Regions from separate parts of the Paraburkholderia sp. BL17N1 genome, predicted to be linked through region 1. Evidence: riboswitches for the same ligand, from Rfam matches in the RefSeq annotation. Region 1 holds a riboswitch; the other holds the start of a gene.
What was found. Region 1 has a riboswitch for manganese ahead of B0G82_RS06560 (sodium:calcium antiporter). Riboswitches for the same ligand answer to the same signal wherever they lie in the genome.

Region 1 (7,560 bases):
ATTGACGACCATGAACAGAGACTACGACGCGGAAGCGAAAGATCATCCCGAACATCGCTACGCTTACGACTTCGATTATCTGATGCACGAATACATGCTTCGGACATTCGTACCGTTCGTCGTCGGCGGCAACGCGCTCGAACTCGGATGCTTCGAAGGTAACTTCACGCGACTCCTGGCACAGCGCTTCGATTCACTGGAAGTCGTCGAGGCATCGGCAGACTGCATTGCCGTTGCGTCGGACAGGACGAAAGGCGCTGTCAAATTCCATCACTCGACGTTCGAGACTTTCGAACCGGCGCAACGCTACGACAACATCTTCCTGATTCATACGCTCGAACACCTCGATCATCCGGTCGAAGTCCTGAGCCGGATCGGCAACTGGCTATCGAAAGGCGGCCGCCTGTTCGTGGCCGCGCCAAATGCGCGCGCCGGATCGCGGCAGATCGCAGTCAACATGGGGCTGATCGACCATCACGCGGCCGTGACGGCGGCTGAAGCCGCACACGGTCATCGCGTGACGTATTCAATCGACACGCTGCGAGCCGATCTGCGTGCGGCAAAGCTTCGCCCGGTCACCGAAGGCGGGGTCTTTTTCAAGGGCCTCGCCAACTTCCAGATCGATGCGGCATTGCAGGCCGGCATCATATCCAGAGAGTATCTGGATGGCTGTTTTGAGCTCGGGCGTGTCTATCCCGACTTGTGCTCGAGCGTATATGCGATCTGCGAGCGCGGCACGGGCGGCTGATCGATTTCGGTTCAGCTGCGAAGATCAGCCCACGGATGTCCCTTCGCATCCTCACTGCCGTTGTTCCGCGCGCCAGCGCGCCTGGTGTCCTTGTTAGCCGCAATGCCGCGCGAACCCGCCTCTTGCTCGCCTGGAAGTAAGCGCCTCACACCTCGCATGCCGCGACGTTACTTAAACGTCGCATTAACCGACAACTGCACCGCGTTACCCTTCGGCCGATTGCTGGTGTTGAATTCGTTGACCCAGCGCAGCGCAGCCGAAATGGGGGTTTTCTGCACCTTGCCCGACCACGTGATCATCGGCCCGAGCCCCACGGAATGACCCTGGTCGCCACCGACAATATCCGCAATGCCGCCGCTGTCATGGCCAATCTGCTGGATATAGCCGCCCACGACGCCGACGCCCCAGCCGCTGCTGAACCGCTTGAGCACGAGCAGATCGAGCACGCTGACCGGTGCGTTGTGATAGTGGGTGTCCTTATTGGGCGTATAGAACTCGAGGCCGTAATTCAACGACAGTTCGATGTTCTCCTTCGGCAGCAATTTCGTATAGGCGATTGTCGGCGTGAAGGTCCACGTGTTCTGTCCGGCATTGGCAAGCCGATTCGAGTTGTACGCACCGGTCGGCGCGTAGATCTGCACGCTCAACGCGACGTGGTCGGTCTTGGTCAGGTGATAGCCGGCAATGACTGGCGTAAAGAAGAAATCGGCGAACTGGGTGCCGTGGTCGTTCGGCAAGCGACCATGAAACGACGAGATGTTGGTGTACTGAACCGGCACCCCGAACGACGACGCGAAGTTCCAGCCGCCCATGGTAATCCCCCACGTCTTGACTGCGGCGAGGATCGTGTATTCGGCCTTCGCATTGACGCCTTGCGTGACCTGTCCGGCAATCGGAATCGACTTGCTCGCGCTTAGCGAGCCTTCGTAATAGATCGTGGCGGCCGACACGATCCAGTCGCTGGTGGGCGGCACGATGCCACCGTACGGCGTCACCTGCTGGCCGGTGATCGGACGGCCTATGCCGCCTTCCGTCGCCCACGCACTCTGGGAGAGGCTCACACCGACGGTGGTCAGAAGCGCGCCTTTGCACAATCCGGCAACGAGCCGCCCGGCTGCGAACAAACAGTTAGGTTGACTCATAATCGTCCTCATCGAATGGATGTTCGGCATTCTCACTCTTCCGGCACCGCATCTGGGCAGCCTGCGTCCGCAAGCCACACTGCGCGCGTGTGCGCAGGCACCAGGCTTCGCGCGCAATTGGCGGTGTGACCGACGCCAGCACGGCCGTCGTCACCCACGTCGCCGCCTTCCTGTGCATATCGATGTCCGGGTCGTCCATGCGCGCCTCAGCGCTCTGCGGCGTGGGAACATCCAGTTGTGGTCGAGCACGGTGCCGAACACGTTCGGCGTGTAGTGGTTATGGATATTGAATGGGACGGCGAAATTGAGCGAGAGATTATCTTTATCGACGTCGGCGGCGGATGCCTGAGCCAAGACCCGCGACCACGCGAACGCAGCGGCGTTTAACGTCCTCATCCGAAACGCGCAACGGTAACCCATTATCGAGCCTTGTTTTATGGTTATTTCTTCTAGGCGTGCACCCGCCTTTCCACGACGAAAAATCATTTCAAAGGAATGGCGTTCGGGTGGCCGATTCAAGCCCAATTGATTTCGCGCGTGTTTGCGAATTCGGGCAGCTACACGCGGCCGGACGCCACATCGCGCAAATGAAGCGCGTTATATCACTCGAACAGTCTGGAAAGGTGGCGCAGCTGAGTACGGGGCTTGCATGAACGGTCCTTGAAACGAGAGACGCCGCATCAAACGAAGCATGCGGAAAGGGGAAGATTCACCACGCTGGCATCGTTAGGAATACTAGCAACGATTTCTGCAATCACGGAGATAATTTTGTAACACGGCAGAAGCCAGATCAGTCGCGACCGGCTTGCCCGCTTATTCAATCGGCATTGTGTTTTGCCGAGGCAAGCTCAAGCCTCAATGTCGAAAAAATCCCACAACGGCTGCAATAAACCCTTTGGCCCATTAGACTGGCGCTCGCTTGAGTTCGACCCACCGTTTTCGATGAGGCTTTCATGATTCGCACGCTGCACCGCTACTGCATCGCCTTCGCCGTTGTCCTTCTTTCTGCCTGTTCCGTGACGCCGCGACAGGACGGGGTGTCGCAGGCCGGCGCATCGGCGGCCGCCGCGTTGGCGTCATGGAACGACACGAAGACCAAACGCTCGATTGTCGACTTCGTGACGCTCGTGACTACGCCCGAGTCCAAGGACTTCATCCCGCGTGCCGACCGGATCGCCGTATTCGATAACGACGGCACACTGTGGCCCGAGCAGCCCGCATCGGTGCAACTGGTGTTCGCGCTGCAACGTGTGAAGACGGTGGCCGGACGGCATCCGGAATGGAAGCGTCAGGAGCCGTTCCGCTCGATCCTCAAAGGCAATCTCAGGAATGTGGCGGCAACCGGCGACAGCGGCTCGATGCGGGTGTTGGCGGCGGCCCACGCCGGCATGACGGGCGATCAGTTCGCCGCACTCGTGCACGAATGGTTCGATTCCGCGGCTGACCCGCACTTCAACCGGCCCTACGCCGATCTCGCCTATCAGCCCATGCTCGAGTTGCTCGCCTATCTGCGCGCGAACGGCTTCAAGACCTATCTGGTGACGGGCGGCGACGCCGAGTTCGCCCGCGACGTCGCCCAACGCATGTACGGCATTCCGCCCGAGCAGGTGATCGGCAGCACCGTTAAGTATCGGTATGGCCAGAGCAACGGTGCGGTCTCGCTGACGCGCCTCGCACAAGTCGACACGCTGGTCGACGGCTCGGCCAAACCGCTCGCCATCGAGCGCGTGATCGGCAGACGTCCGGTGATCGCGTTCGGTAACGCGGATGGCGACGTGCCAATGCTCGAATGGACCTCGGCAGGCGCTGGCCCGCGCCTCGCCGCGCTCGTGCATCACACGGACGCGGAACGCGAACACGCATACGACCGCACGGCGAAGAGCGGCAAACTCGACAAAGGTCTGGACGAGGCCGGCGCGAAAGGCTGGCTTGTCGTCGATATGAAAGATGACTGGAGAGTCGTGTTCAAGCCGGACGGCGCGGCAGCGACCGCAGCGCCGACAACGGCCCGGCCGAACTGAACCTGAAACTCAGAAGGCCGTGGGCCAAGCGGCCTTCTGCGACTGATTCGAACGTCGCCGACGGCTCGTCTAGCGGCTCAGCGTGATCGCCAGATAAGTTGCATACAACACCCCGCAAACCAGTAACGCCCACACCGGCACGCCGCGCTCACGCACATTGATCCGCAGCCACGCCGCGGCGGCCAGCGTGATCACGATGCCGGTCACCACTTCGATACGCGGCACCCACGGCGTCAGCAGGATACCGATTGCCGGCAGCAAGGTGCCCTGAAACACCATCGCACCGGTGATGTTGCCGAACGCCAGCGTGTCCTTGCCGCGGCGAATCCAGAGAATGCTGTTGACCTTCTCGGGCAGTTCGGTCGCGATCGGAATGATCAGCAGCGAGAGCAGCAGCGGCGACACGCCGAGCGCCTGCGAGACACCGCGCACACCATGGATGAAGCCTTCCGCGCCCCACACCAGCAACGCGACGGCGAGCGCCAGTTGCACCACGATGGTCGCGAGGTTGGTCGGCACGCCGAGGCGCGAGATCAACATCTTGCCCGGCGCTTCAGTGCCGTGACCGGCATCGACCAGGTCATTCGATGCACGGAAGGTCATCACCACGTAGGTGACGTACACGCCGACCAGTGCGACGCTGAAGAGCGCGCGTACGATCATTTGCTCATGCGGCACGTACATCGCCGCGGCGGCCAGCACGAACGCACACAGGAAATAGTTGAGGTCGCGCGTGAAACCCGTACGCTCCGGCGCGACCCAGCCGCGCGCGCCGCGTGAGCCGAGAATCGCGAGCGTCATGAGGAAGGTGGAGAGGGTGGAGAGCATCAGCGGCGCACCGAGAATCGCGCCGACGCCGATTTCCTGGTTGACCACGTTATCGGTCGTGCCGCCGGCGATCGCGAGCAGCGGTACGAGCGTCTCGGGCAACGCCGTGCCGACGGCGGCGAATAGTGAACCCGTCACGCCTTCGGAAATCTTGAGGCGTTCGCCCAGATGCTCGAGCGCATTGGTGAAGAGCTCGGCCGCCACCAGAATGACGACCAGCATGATGGCAAGTTCGAACAGGAGACCCGTCATGCGCGGCGCTCCGCGGACAGGCAGAAGTAGAGGCGCGGCGGACGGACGAGAGGGGAGACTTGCTGGATGCGACGATGTTTCACAGGGCAACTCTGCGGCCGGACGTAGATGACAAACCAATGACGCACCGCCGCCCGTCCGACCAGAACGAGGCAGTGCGTCAATGGTCTCGCCAAACCGACCCGGTCGAACGCGCCATGACCCGCAGGCCAAGTATGTTGACGCGCTCTCCTTCAAGGCATGAAGGAAGGCTACTCCCCAGTGACCGGGGGATTCTAACGGTAGGGGGCGCTTTCAACAACCTTGTTGCGGGCAAGGCGGTTGTTCGAGCCCGATCGGTTAGCCGCGCGGTTGCGAATCCAGCACGTCAGTTGAAGTGATATTGCACGCCGATTGTGAGGCTGTTATTCGTTCTTCGGGTGCCGTCGTGATTGCTGGTGTCGGTTGTCCATTCGCCCACCGCACTCACGTGCTTAGCGAATTTATATTCGACGCCTAAACCCCAATGAGGGCGGATGTTCGGCCAATCCGTTGTCAACCCAATACGGACATAGGGCATGAACTGATTGAACGGCATGCCGAATTTCGCATCGATTCCACCGTCTTTATAGGTTGTCGAGCCATGATGCAGATCGGCAAAAACTTCGGCGCCTGCGACGAAACGGTCGACGTCAAAGTTATATCCCGCCGTGAAACCAGGAAAAACCGTGGTGTGCGATGCTTTACTGTCAACGCCTGAGGCATCGGAGGTATTCACACCCAACTTGAAACCCACATAGGGACCGGCAAACTCGCTCGCACCTGTTTGAGGCGCCGCCGATTGCGCGTGGACGAGATTGGATAGCATCATGATCGATGCGGTTAAGATCAGCCGGGTTATTTTGTACATGACCTGCAATAAAACGATCGGCGCGCGGATTGATCGCCACACCTTTATTAATCAGTGAAGCGATGTCGAAATGCCGCTCCGGGGTATTCATGCGATGGAAATTGCATGAGCAAACCATGCTAATTAAGGGGATAGGGTGGGGCAATGCGAAATGTCCGCATGGAGACCTTCAAACGTCCGATTCTTAATTTCAATACAGACAAAGTGCATGTTTCTAGGATTATTCTGCGAAGCGCATGCGAGCGTACGCAGGGCGTCGAGGGACGATTACTTGCAGGAATGTGGGAGCTTAGGCGGCAGTCGTCTGAACACGACATGACCGTAAAAACAAAAGGGCTTAGCGCATATTGCGTAAGCCCTTGAGCGAGATCGACTCTTTTTTGGTGCGCCCGGCTGGGATCGAACCAGCAACCCCTGCCTTCGGAGGGCCTCGCGCAAGCGTATAGTTGCTGTTTCGACCCAGCAAAATCAAGGACTTACCTTACCCTGAGTTGCTGCATGTTACCGCGATTTACTGCAGCGTGTGCAGCAAAATTGCAGCATGCCGCGCGGAAAGTAGCTGCAGGAAGATGGCGGTAACTTTCAACTATACTCAGTGCAGTCATGTGACTGCTTGAATAGCCATGTGACCTGTGGAACACCTTCTCACTCCAAAGGCTCTTGCAGCCGCACTCGGTCTTGCCGAGCAAACAATCTATAACCGCCATTCGAACGGCGGCGATTTGCCGACATGCATCAAGCTCGGCCGACTGTTGCGCTTCCGTCCGGGTGACGTTGAAGTTTGGTTGGCAAAACAACTCTCTGCGACCGAGGAACCAGCTCCGAAAGAGCAGGCGCACATGCGCCGCCGCCGGGGCCGCCCAACCAAGGCTGAGCAAATCGCCACCCGTCAAGCTCAGCACTCCCGTGCAGGCCAGTAGGACAATCGCCTGGGATTCGACACGACTTTAACTTCTGGCTGCGTGCTCACGGGGCTCGCGCAGCGGCGGAGTATGAGTCCGACACGTCATATGTCCGGTACCAGGCCCGAACACGCTCTTGCGCCATCCTTCAGCACGGGCCATGACCACCACGGGTACTCATCGGTGGCGCCGTCGGACTGCGCGCTGCCACCGTTTCTTGCCTACCGCTCATAGCAGAACGCATCGATAAACGCCATGCGTGAGTCCCAGATGCGCCCGTCCAGGTTGTTGATTTGCACCGAATCCTGACCCAGCCTGCGCAGTAATTTGCATCGAATATTGACCCACGTAGAACACTGACCTGCTCGGCAACGGGCAGGGGAAACGGAGTGATCGACGTGGCTATATTGAGCATCATCCGACGCTGGCACTTTCGCGATCATGTCTCGTTGCGCGAGATTGCCAAACGGCTGGGCGTGTCCAGAAACACGGTCAGGCGTTACATACGGGCCGGCACCGTACTGCCCGCCTATCCCGAACGCCACAGCCCCAGCAAGCTCGACGGGTTTGCTGCGAAGCTTGCTGGGTGGTTGAAGACCGAGGCGACGCGGCCCCGCAAACAGCGTAGAACCCTCAAGCAGATTCACGCGGACCTCTGCGTGCTGGGCTTTACTGGCTCCTATGACCGTGTTGCGGCGTTTGCCCGGCGCTGGCGACAGGAGCAGCACGAGCAGGCAAATACGACCGGGCGCGGGACGTTCGTTCCCCTCCGGTTTGC
Region 2 (7,560 bases), 2.1 Mb from region 1:
CGCCCGCGCCACCGGCGACGTCCCAGTTGGCGATGGCGTTGCCCAGCGTGCCGCTGTGCACGTTGCCGCACGACAGATCGAGCAGTTCCGCGCGGGCCAGTTCGCCGAGAATGCCGGGAATGCCGCCGGCACGATGCACGTCTTCGATATGGAACTTGTCGGTGGCAGGCGCCACTTTGCACAGGCACGGCACCTTACGCGAGATGCGATCGATGTCGGACATCGTGAAATCGACGCCACCTTCCTGCGCGGCGGCCAGCAGATGCAGCACGGTATTGGTCGAACCGCCCATGGCGACGTCGAGCGCCATGGCGTTCTCGAAGGCCTGCTTGCTGGCGATGCTGCGCGGCAGGACCGAGGCGTCGTCTTCCTGATAATAGCGGCGGCACAGGTCGACCACGAGCCGGCCGGCCTGCTCGAACAGACCCTTGCGCCACGCGTGCGTGGCGACGATCGTGCCGTTGCCGGGCAGCGCCAGACCGATCGCTTCGGTCAGGCAGTTCATCGAGTTCGCGGTGAACATGCCCGAGCACGAACCGCACGTCGGGCAGGCGCTGCGCTCGATTTCCGCCACTTCGGCGTCGCTCACGCGGGAGTCGCCTGCCTTGATCATCGCGTCGATCAGGTCGATCTTGGCGATCACCTGGCCGTCCGTCGGCGATTTGACCTTGCCCGCTTCCATCGGACCGCCGGAGACGAACACGACGGGGATGTTCAGGCGCATGGCGGCCATCAGCATGCCCGGGGTAATCTTGTCGCAATTGGAAATGCAGACCATGGCGTCGGCGCAGTGCGCGTTGACCATGTACTCCACCGAGTCGGCGATCAGTTCGCGCGAAGGCAGCGAGTACAGCATGCCGCCGTGACCCATGGCGATGCCGTCGTCGACGGCGATGGTGTTGAATTCCTTGGCGACGCCGCCGGCCGCTTCGATTTCCTTCGCGACCAATGCACCCAGGTCGCGCAGATGCACGTGGCCCGGCACGAACTGCGTAAACGAGTTCACCACAGCGATAATCGGCTTGCCGAAATCACCGTCCTTCATTCCGGTGGCACGCCACAGGGCGCGCGCGCCGGCCATGTTGCGGCCATGGGTCGAAGTTTTCGATCGATAGTCAGGCATCTGTGTCCTCAGTACTGGGGTCGTCAAATTGGAATTGTGCCCAGACTTGCCGCTGCGCCGTTCGCGGGCAGCGACGCCACCGCGTTTGCGCGCAGGCGGCCGCCGGCGTTGACGCGTGCGCGTGGCTGGGAAGGTACGAATAGTGCGAGAGGATGGGTAAGACGTCCAATATATTTTTCCGGCGCAATTAGGTCGGAAAAGATATTACTGGAAGATAGGTCGGGATCAGGACGCGGCGGTCTTGTGAACGCTTCCGGCAACGCTAGCGTCAGCGGAAACCGTATTCGGGGTTACGTCGGTCGAAATCCGCTTCGCTCCAGTGGCGCGGCACGACGTTTTCGAAGCGGATCAACTCCAGCAGGCCGCCCTGCCCGTCCCACGCAGCTTCGCCGCAGGGCCACGTGTGCTGGAGATCGAATAGCAGCCGCACCCGTGGTGCGTAATGCGCGGGCGGTCCCGACGGAGCCGTCCATGTCCACGCCAGCAACCGCGTGCCGTGCGCGTTCATGAGTTCGATGCGGCTCGGCTTTTCGCTGAGCCCCTCTTCACGAAAACTGCGCGCATCGTGCTCGACGGTGCGGGCGATGAACTGCAAGCCCAGATCCCGCACGCTATGGCGGGACTGCGCGTGCGCGAATGGACCGTCGACGGCGACTTTGCCCGACACGATATGCAGCCGGCCGCCGAGATGGCCGACGATGCTGTCGGGGTCCGTGGTTTCGTCGTAGACGATCTCCTGTCCCGCGTGGGCGCCGCCGGGCAGCCATTTTGCGTAGACTTTTCGCGGGCTGTCCTGATATCGGATCACCATGTGATCGGGTTGCTCCGGCCATCTTCCTGAGACGCGCTCCTGCCGGAACATGCTGTATTCGTAGGCGTCGTCGGGAATCATGGTCTTCGCGTACTCGACGAAGGCGTCCGGCTTCATCGCGTCCATCAAGGCAAGGATCTGATCGTCGGTCAAACTCAGTATCGAGTGGTTTTCGATCCGCGTGCGCAACGACGCCGCCTGTTCGCGAGCCGGAAGACAGCGGAACTCGTCGATGTCCGCATCCAAGGTATGCGACGCGCCGGCATCCGCACATCCCGCCAATGTGGCGGACGAAGCCGGCGCCGCCGGGCTGGCCGGTTGCGCAAACGCGCCCGTCGAGACAGCCAGGCAGGTCGATGCGAGTACGTACAGCAACAGCCGCGCGATTGCGGGGCATCTTGCAGCAGGCAGAATGCGCCCGCCTACCGGATGATCGGAAATGCCAGATCCGCAAAACGTCATGGTTCGATCCGTGCTGATTGACCGGCGTTTGAAGGGTTGCCCGAGCATGTTGCATGCGTCGATCGCCACCGGCCGCCCCGCCCTGATGCCGGACTCGAATGACCCGGCGTCGATAACCTGAATAAACGGCTCGCGGCGCCGCGCTATTCCAATCGTGTGACCTAAAGGGTTGCGCGAAAGATGGAATAGGTGGCGGCGTCGGATCGTTTAGACAGCATGTCCGAATCAACGGCAGACATCAATGAACATTCGACAGCAGCAATTCGTTCGGCCTATCGGCGCAGCGCTGCTGACGGCATCCGTCGCGTGGCTCGCGGGCTGCGGAGGCGGAGGTGGTGGAAGCGGCACCTCGATGGTTTCGATCGGCGGCACGGCGGCAACGGGCAAGGCGCTGGCGAACGCGACGATCAAGATCGACTGCGCGCGAGGCTCGATGTCGGTTGCGGCGGATGCGAACGGCAACTTTCACGCGACGCTCGGCGCCGTGATGCCATGCATGATCGCCGCGACTTCAGGCGTGACGATGCTGCATTCCGTTGCGTTCGCCGGCGGCACGTACAACGTCACGCCGGAGACGGATCTGCTGGTGTCGTATCTGGCGGCGCAACTCGGCACGAATGAAAGCGGGCTGACAGCCGGTTTCCCGGTGAACTCACAGTTCCAACAGGTGCTGGCGAATCAGACCGACGTCCTGACTGCGCAGGCCGCGGTCGTCCAGAGTCTCCAGCAGACGTACGGTGTGACGCTATCCGCGCCCAGTTTCCTGACCACCGCCTTCACTGCCGGTCAACCCGGCGAGGACAGCGATCTCGAAGCACTCCTCGCGCGCGGCGTCATCGACGCGAATGGCGAACCGGACACCGCCGCCGTCGCATTGATGACGTCCGCGGGGGCGGCACATCCGTTAATGACAGCACCGAATAGCGGCACGGGCGGAGCCGGAGTCGGCGGCCTCGGAAGCATGGGCGGCATGATGTGAGATGCCGCTCGGCCGGGTAGTCATGCTCAAGTCTCCGTTTAGCGCGCTGGCCTGACGCGAATTCAGACTTTACGAGTCCGCCGATCTCGACGAAGCGCGCAAGCGCATCTCCCGTGTGATTTTCATGCAGGAATTCGGAAAGTTGACGATTTGCCTTACTCGACCGAGACACTGTAGAATCGCCCCTCTCATTGGGGAGTAGCCGCCTCGACCGCAATGCTCGAGGGTGCCCGTCAACATACTTGGTGGTCGACAGACCGCCATGGCGCGCACAGCACTATGCCTGGCAAGACCGGTGACTCGCATTCCGACCTGACCGGGTCGCCGGAATGCGTGTCATCGCGTACTGACTGCGCGGCCCGGCCCACAACCTATGCAATCGTTCCTCGTTTCGACCAGCGTGGTCGGTCTAGCCGAAATCGGCGACAAGACGCAACTGTTGTCTCTGGTGCTGGCCGCCAGATATCGCAAGCCCATTCCGATCATTCTCGGCGTCTTTGTCGCAACCCTCATCAATCATGCCGCGTCCGGCGCATTGGGCGCATGGCTTGCCAGTGTTCTGAGTCCCTCGATCCTGAACTGGGCAGTCGTCGCATCGTTTGCCGTCATGGCCGTCTGGATTCTGATTCCCGACAAACTCGACGGTGCCGAGGCGGTGTCGACCACGCATCCGATGGGCGTGTTCAGCACCACGGCGCTAACGTTCTTTCTCGCTGAAATGGGTGACAAGACGCAGGTTGTCACGATCGCTCTGGCCGCTCGATTTCACGAATTCTTCGGGGTGGTCGCCGGCACCACGCTGGGCATGATGCTGGCCAACGTGCCTGTCATCTACCTGGGCCACAAGTTTGCTGACCGCCTGCCGACCAAAGCGGTCCACATTCTGGCGGCCATCATCTTCGTTGTCCTGGGCGGCTTTGCTCTCAGGACGGCGCTGTATCCGCATGAGCACCCGCTGTTCTAGTTCGAAGGTTGGTTGATACGCGTGCGGCGCGCGTGCGGCAAAGCGCGAAGGAGGCATCGCCGAAGTATCTCGGCGTGGCGTTTGCCTTCGAAAAAAGCGGCGCCGCACCTTTCCGCTTTCGAACTTGTTAAAGGCAAGCGTGCCTGTATCGGGCGATGGGTAGACAGTCAGTGCGCGGGTCGCACTCAGCGGCCCTTGTTCTGAGCATCGCCAGCGGATTGGGTCGACAAACGCAGGTAAGCTGCCGCAAGTCTTCGGATTTCTTCCTCGGACGCGTCCTCGATACCGATCAGATTGTTGTTCGCTGCCCGATGCGAGGAAAGCAGTTCATTCAGCTTCAGATGCAATGCGATGCTGTCCTTGTTCTGACTCTGCTGAATCAGAAACACCATCAGAAAGGTGATGATGGTGGTGCCGGTGTTGATGACCAGTTGCCATCCATCCGAGTAGTGGAAGATGGGCCCGGTCACGACCCAGGCGACGACAGTCAGCACGGCAAGGCAGAACGCCGCGGGTGAGCCGGCCCATCGCGTGACGAGGCTTGCAAAGCGGTCGAACACGCGCGTCAAAGGGTGACGGCTCGCATAGGCGGGGCTCGACGTGTCTGGAACGGTGTCGAGTTCGTCAGTGGACGAAGGCGCGCCAGGTTGTGTAGTCATGAGCGGCTCCAGAAGGTTGGCGTGTCTTCTCTCTTCGCAAACTTCATGCCGCTTTTGGTTGAATCGTTTTGCGACGATAGAGACGCCCGCTGGCATCAATCGGTCGATTTCATCTGCATCCGTGCGGATTGCGAATCGGCAACCGACCTTGTAGTTCTTACCCGGCGACAGCAACTCGCAAATGCCCATAACGGCGGGATTACCTGACGGCTGATCAAAGCGAGCACATAGAGTCGGACCTGCCGACGACCGTAGCGTCCACGCCGCAAAACCATCACTCTGCCCTTATCGACCTCGTGCGAGCGTCATGCTCTGCCTTCGCGATATTCGGCACGCACCCCGGCGGGCAGCCATGGCTCTTTGTGGCAACACCAAAGCTCGTAGCTCGGCTCATACAGGCCCACACGGTCAAAGGCTCCAAGCGGAAGATCCAGCTCGTCGCTGTCGTTGCTTTCCATGAAAGCGACTGACCCGCATGTCGGGCAAAAATGCCTTCGCGCCCCGGGCGAACTTTGCCACGCCTGCGTAGGACCAGACAACTCCACAGCGCTTCGGTCAAACATGGCATAACCGCCAAACACGTTGCCATGTATTCGCCGACATGTCATGCAGTGACATATCGACACTCGCCGGGGGCGCGCGGTGACGCGAAACCGCACCGCGCCGCATGCACATCCGCCGGTTTGTTCGACTGATTCACTCTGCGTCATGACTACGCCCTCCTTCGGAGTCCGAGTGCCGCGCGCCATCCCTTACTTGTCGCTCTTCTCTTCTTTGGAATCTTCGCGCCCGATGCGCGCACCTGGTTCGGACGTGCGGCTGAACGTTTTTTAATCGAGCAAACGGTATGCCGGTCGCCGCTAGACCCGCCGCCTGGCAACCGCCTGCTAGACGCGCTCCAACGTTAGCGGATCGCGTTGGCCGTGGAAATACTTCCTGAGTGCTTCAGCAAAAGGTTCTTTGTCGAGCGCGGCACGGTCGAACAGCGTCATCGACGAGTGAAACTTCAGGTAATCCGGATACCCGAAAATGTCCTCTATCGAGCGGTCTTCGACAAGGTTGACGTACTGCGTCGTTTGCCTGAGGCGTTCACCCAGTACTGGATGGCGCAAGTAAGCATCGGCCTCGGCCAACGACGAAATCGCGAACCTTTGCGCCGTCGCACTCGTTCCAAGCCCCTGGATCTGCGGAAATACAAACCACATCCAATGGCTTCGCTTGCGCCCGTCGCGCAGTTCGGCACAGACCTGTGCATAGAGCGGATCCTGTGCGTCGATAAAGCGCTGAAGCTTGAAAGGGTCGTCCATTTCGCTCTCCTTTCACACTGAGTAGAACCCACGTTTCAATGTCGACGTCGTCAGGCTGCTACCCGATTGAAACGCCCGCCACCGCCGCGCGTGGTGGCCGCATTCACTAGCCACAAACATCGAAGTCAAATACTTCTTCGCGATCCTGTCGTCCGTGCCGTCCGCGCGCGTGTCGGCGATCGCCTTGTCGATTTTATCCTTCGGACCGGTGTCCCCGTCGCGCAAACCGATTTCGGCGCCCCTGATCGCTCACGTCGACACCGAAGCGCACGGTCAGCGGAGCGCGTGCAGTTCGGACGGCTCGAAATAGAAATTCGTGTTGCCCGCAAGGCGCGCGACCATGAAGTCGATAAATGTCCTCACTCGCAACGGTTGTTCGGTCCGATGGCGATAGTAGATATAGACCGCCTCGCGCTGCGTGACGTGTTGGACCAGCAACGGAACCAGTTGGCCGCTTCTGATCGACGTGGTGGCCGAAAAGCTGCCGAGCTGACCAATGGCGGCTCCAGCGATCACGGCAGCCGTTTCGGCGTCGGTGTCGTTGACGCACAAAGTCGTTGCCATGTCGCGATAAACGATTTCATCCCCGATCAGGAATTCCCACGGCGCCTGCTTGCCTGTATTCGCGCGCCGGTATCCCGTGCAGCGGTGACCGTCGAGTTCGTCGATCGTGCGCGGCGCGCCATGACGCTCGATATAAGCGGGTGATGCGCAGACGATCAACTGGATCGGCAGAAGCCGGCGCGCGATGCTGCCTCCGGATGGCGGAGACCCGCCACGAAAGCCCACATCGGCACGTTCGCCGATGAGGTCGGTGAAGCGGTCGTCGAATTGCACATCGAGCTGGACGTTCGGATGCAGTTCGGCGAATTCCAGAAAGTAAGGCCACAGCACTACGTGCCCCATTGCCCTTGGCGCGCTCACGCGCAGCGGCCCCGCAATCTCGGCTTTCGAGCGGCGCGCGTCATCGAGTGCGGACGACAGGACCGCCAGCGCGGGCGTCACCGTGTCGAACAGGCCTTGCCCCTCCTCGGTGAGACTCAGCTTGCGCGTGGTCCGATGAAAGAGCCGCACGCCGAGCTCCTTCTCCAGTTGCATCACAGCGTGACTCGCGGCCTGCGGGGAGATGCCCTGGTCCACGGCCGCCTTGCGCAGGCTGCCGAGCGTCGCCGCCCGGGTGAATATGGTGATCGCGCGAACTTCGTTCACTGGAGACCCCATTCGCAATTAAAAGTTGATTATCAGTCTAGCAATC

Region 2: another riboswitch for manganese. It lies ahead of B0G82_RS16330 (TMEM165/GDT1 family protein); the one in region 1 lies ahead of B0G82_RS06560 (sodium:calcium antiporter).

Annotation. Positions count from the first base shown of each region.
Region 1 is NZ_RBIW01000001.1:1,510,754-1,518,313, reverse strand. It holds gene B0G82_RS06580 (phytanoyl-CoA dioxygenase family protein) at 1-5, shown strand, start outside; gene B0G82_RS06575 (class I SAM-dependent methyltransferase) at 11-748, shown strand; gene B0G82_RS06570 (transporter) at 916-1,890, opposite strand; gene B0G82_RS40000 (hypothetical protein) at 1,877-2,089, opposite strand; gene B0G82_RS06565 (HAD family hydrolase) at 2,844-3,911, shown strand; gene B0G82_RS06560 (sodium:calcium antiporter) at 3,981-4,991, opposite strand; yybP-ykoY riboswitch at 5,088-5,263, opposite strand; gene B0G82_RS06555 (outer membrane beta-barrel protein) at 5,359-5,880, opposite strand; gene B0G82_RS06550 (helix-turn-helix domain-containing protein) at 6,513-6,800, shown strand; gene istA (IS21 family transposase) at 7,172-7,560, shown strand, end outside.
Region 2 is NZ_RBIW01000001.1:3,622,788-3,630,347, forward strand. It holds gene ilvD (dihydroxy-acid dehydratase) at 1-1,123, opposite strand, end outside; gene B0G82_RS16320 (DUF1571 domain-containing protein) at 1,392-2,396, opposite strand; gene B0G82_RS16325 (hypothetical protein) at 2,638-3,375, shown strand; yybP-ykoY riboswitch at 3,557-3,743, shown strand; gene B0G82_RS16330 (TMEM165/GDT1 family protein) at 3,749-4,339, shown strand; gene B0G82_RS16335 (low affinity iron permease family protein) at 4,525-4,998, opposite strand; gene B0G82_RS16340 (GFA family protein) at 5,304-5,708, opposite strand; gene B0G82_RS16345 (DUF1810 domain-containing protein) at 5,886-6,305, opposite strand; partial or broken gene B0G82_RS40300 (ABC transporter substrate-binding protein) at 6,435-6,545, opposite strand; gene B0G82_RS16355 (LysR family transcriptional regulator) at 6,579-7,514, opposite strand.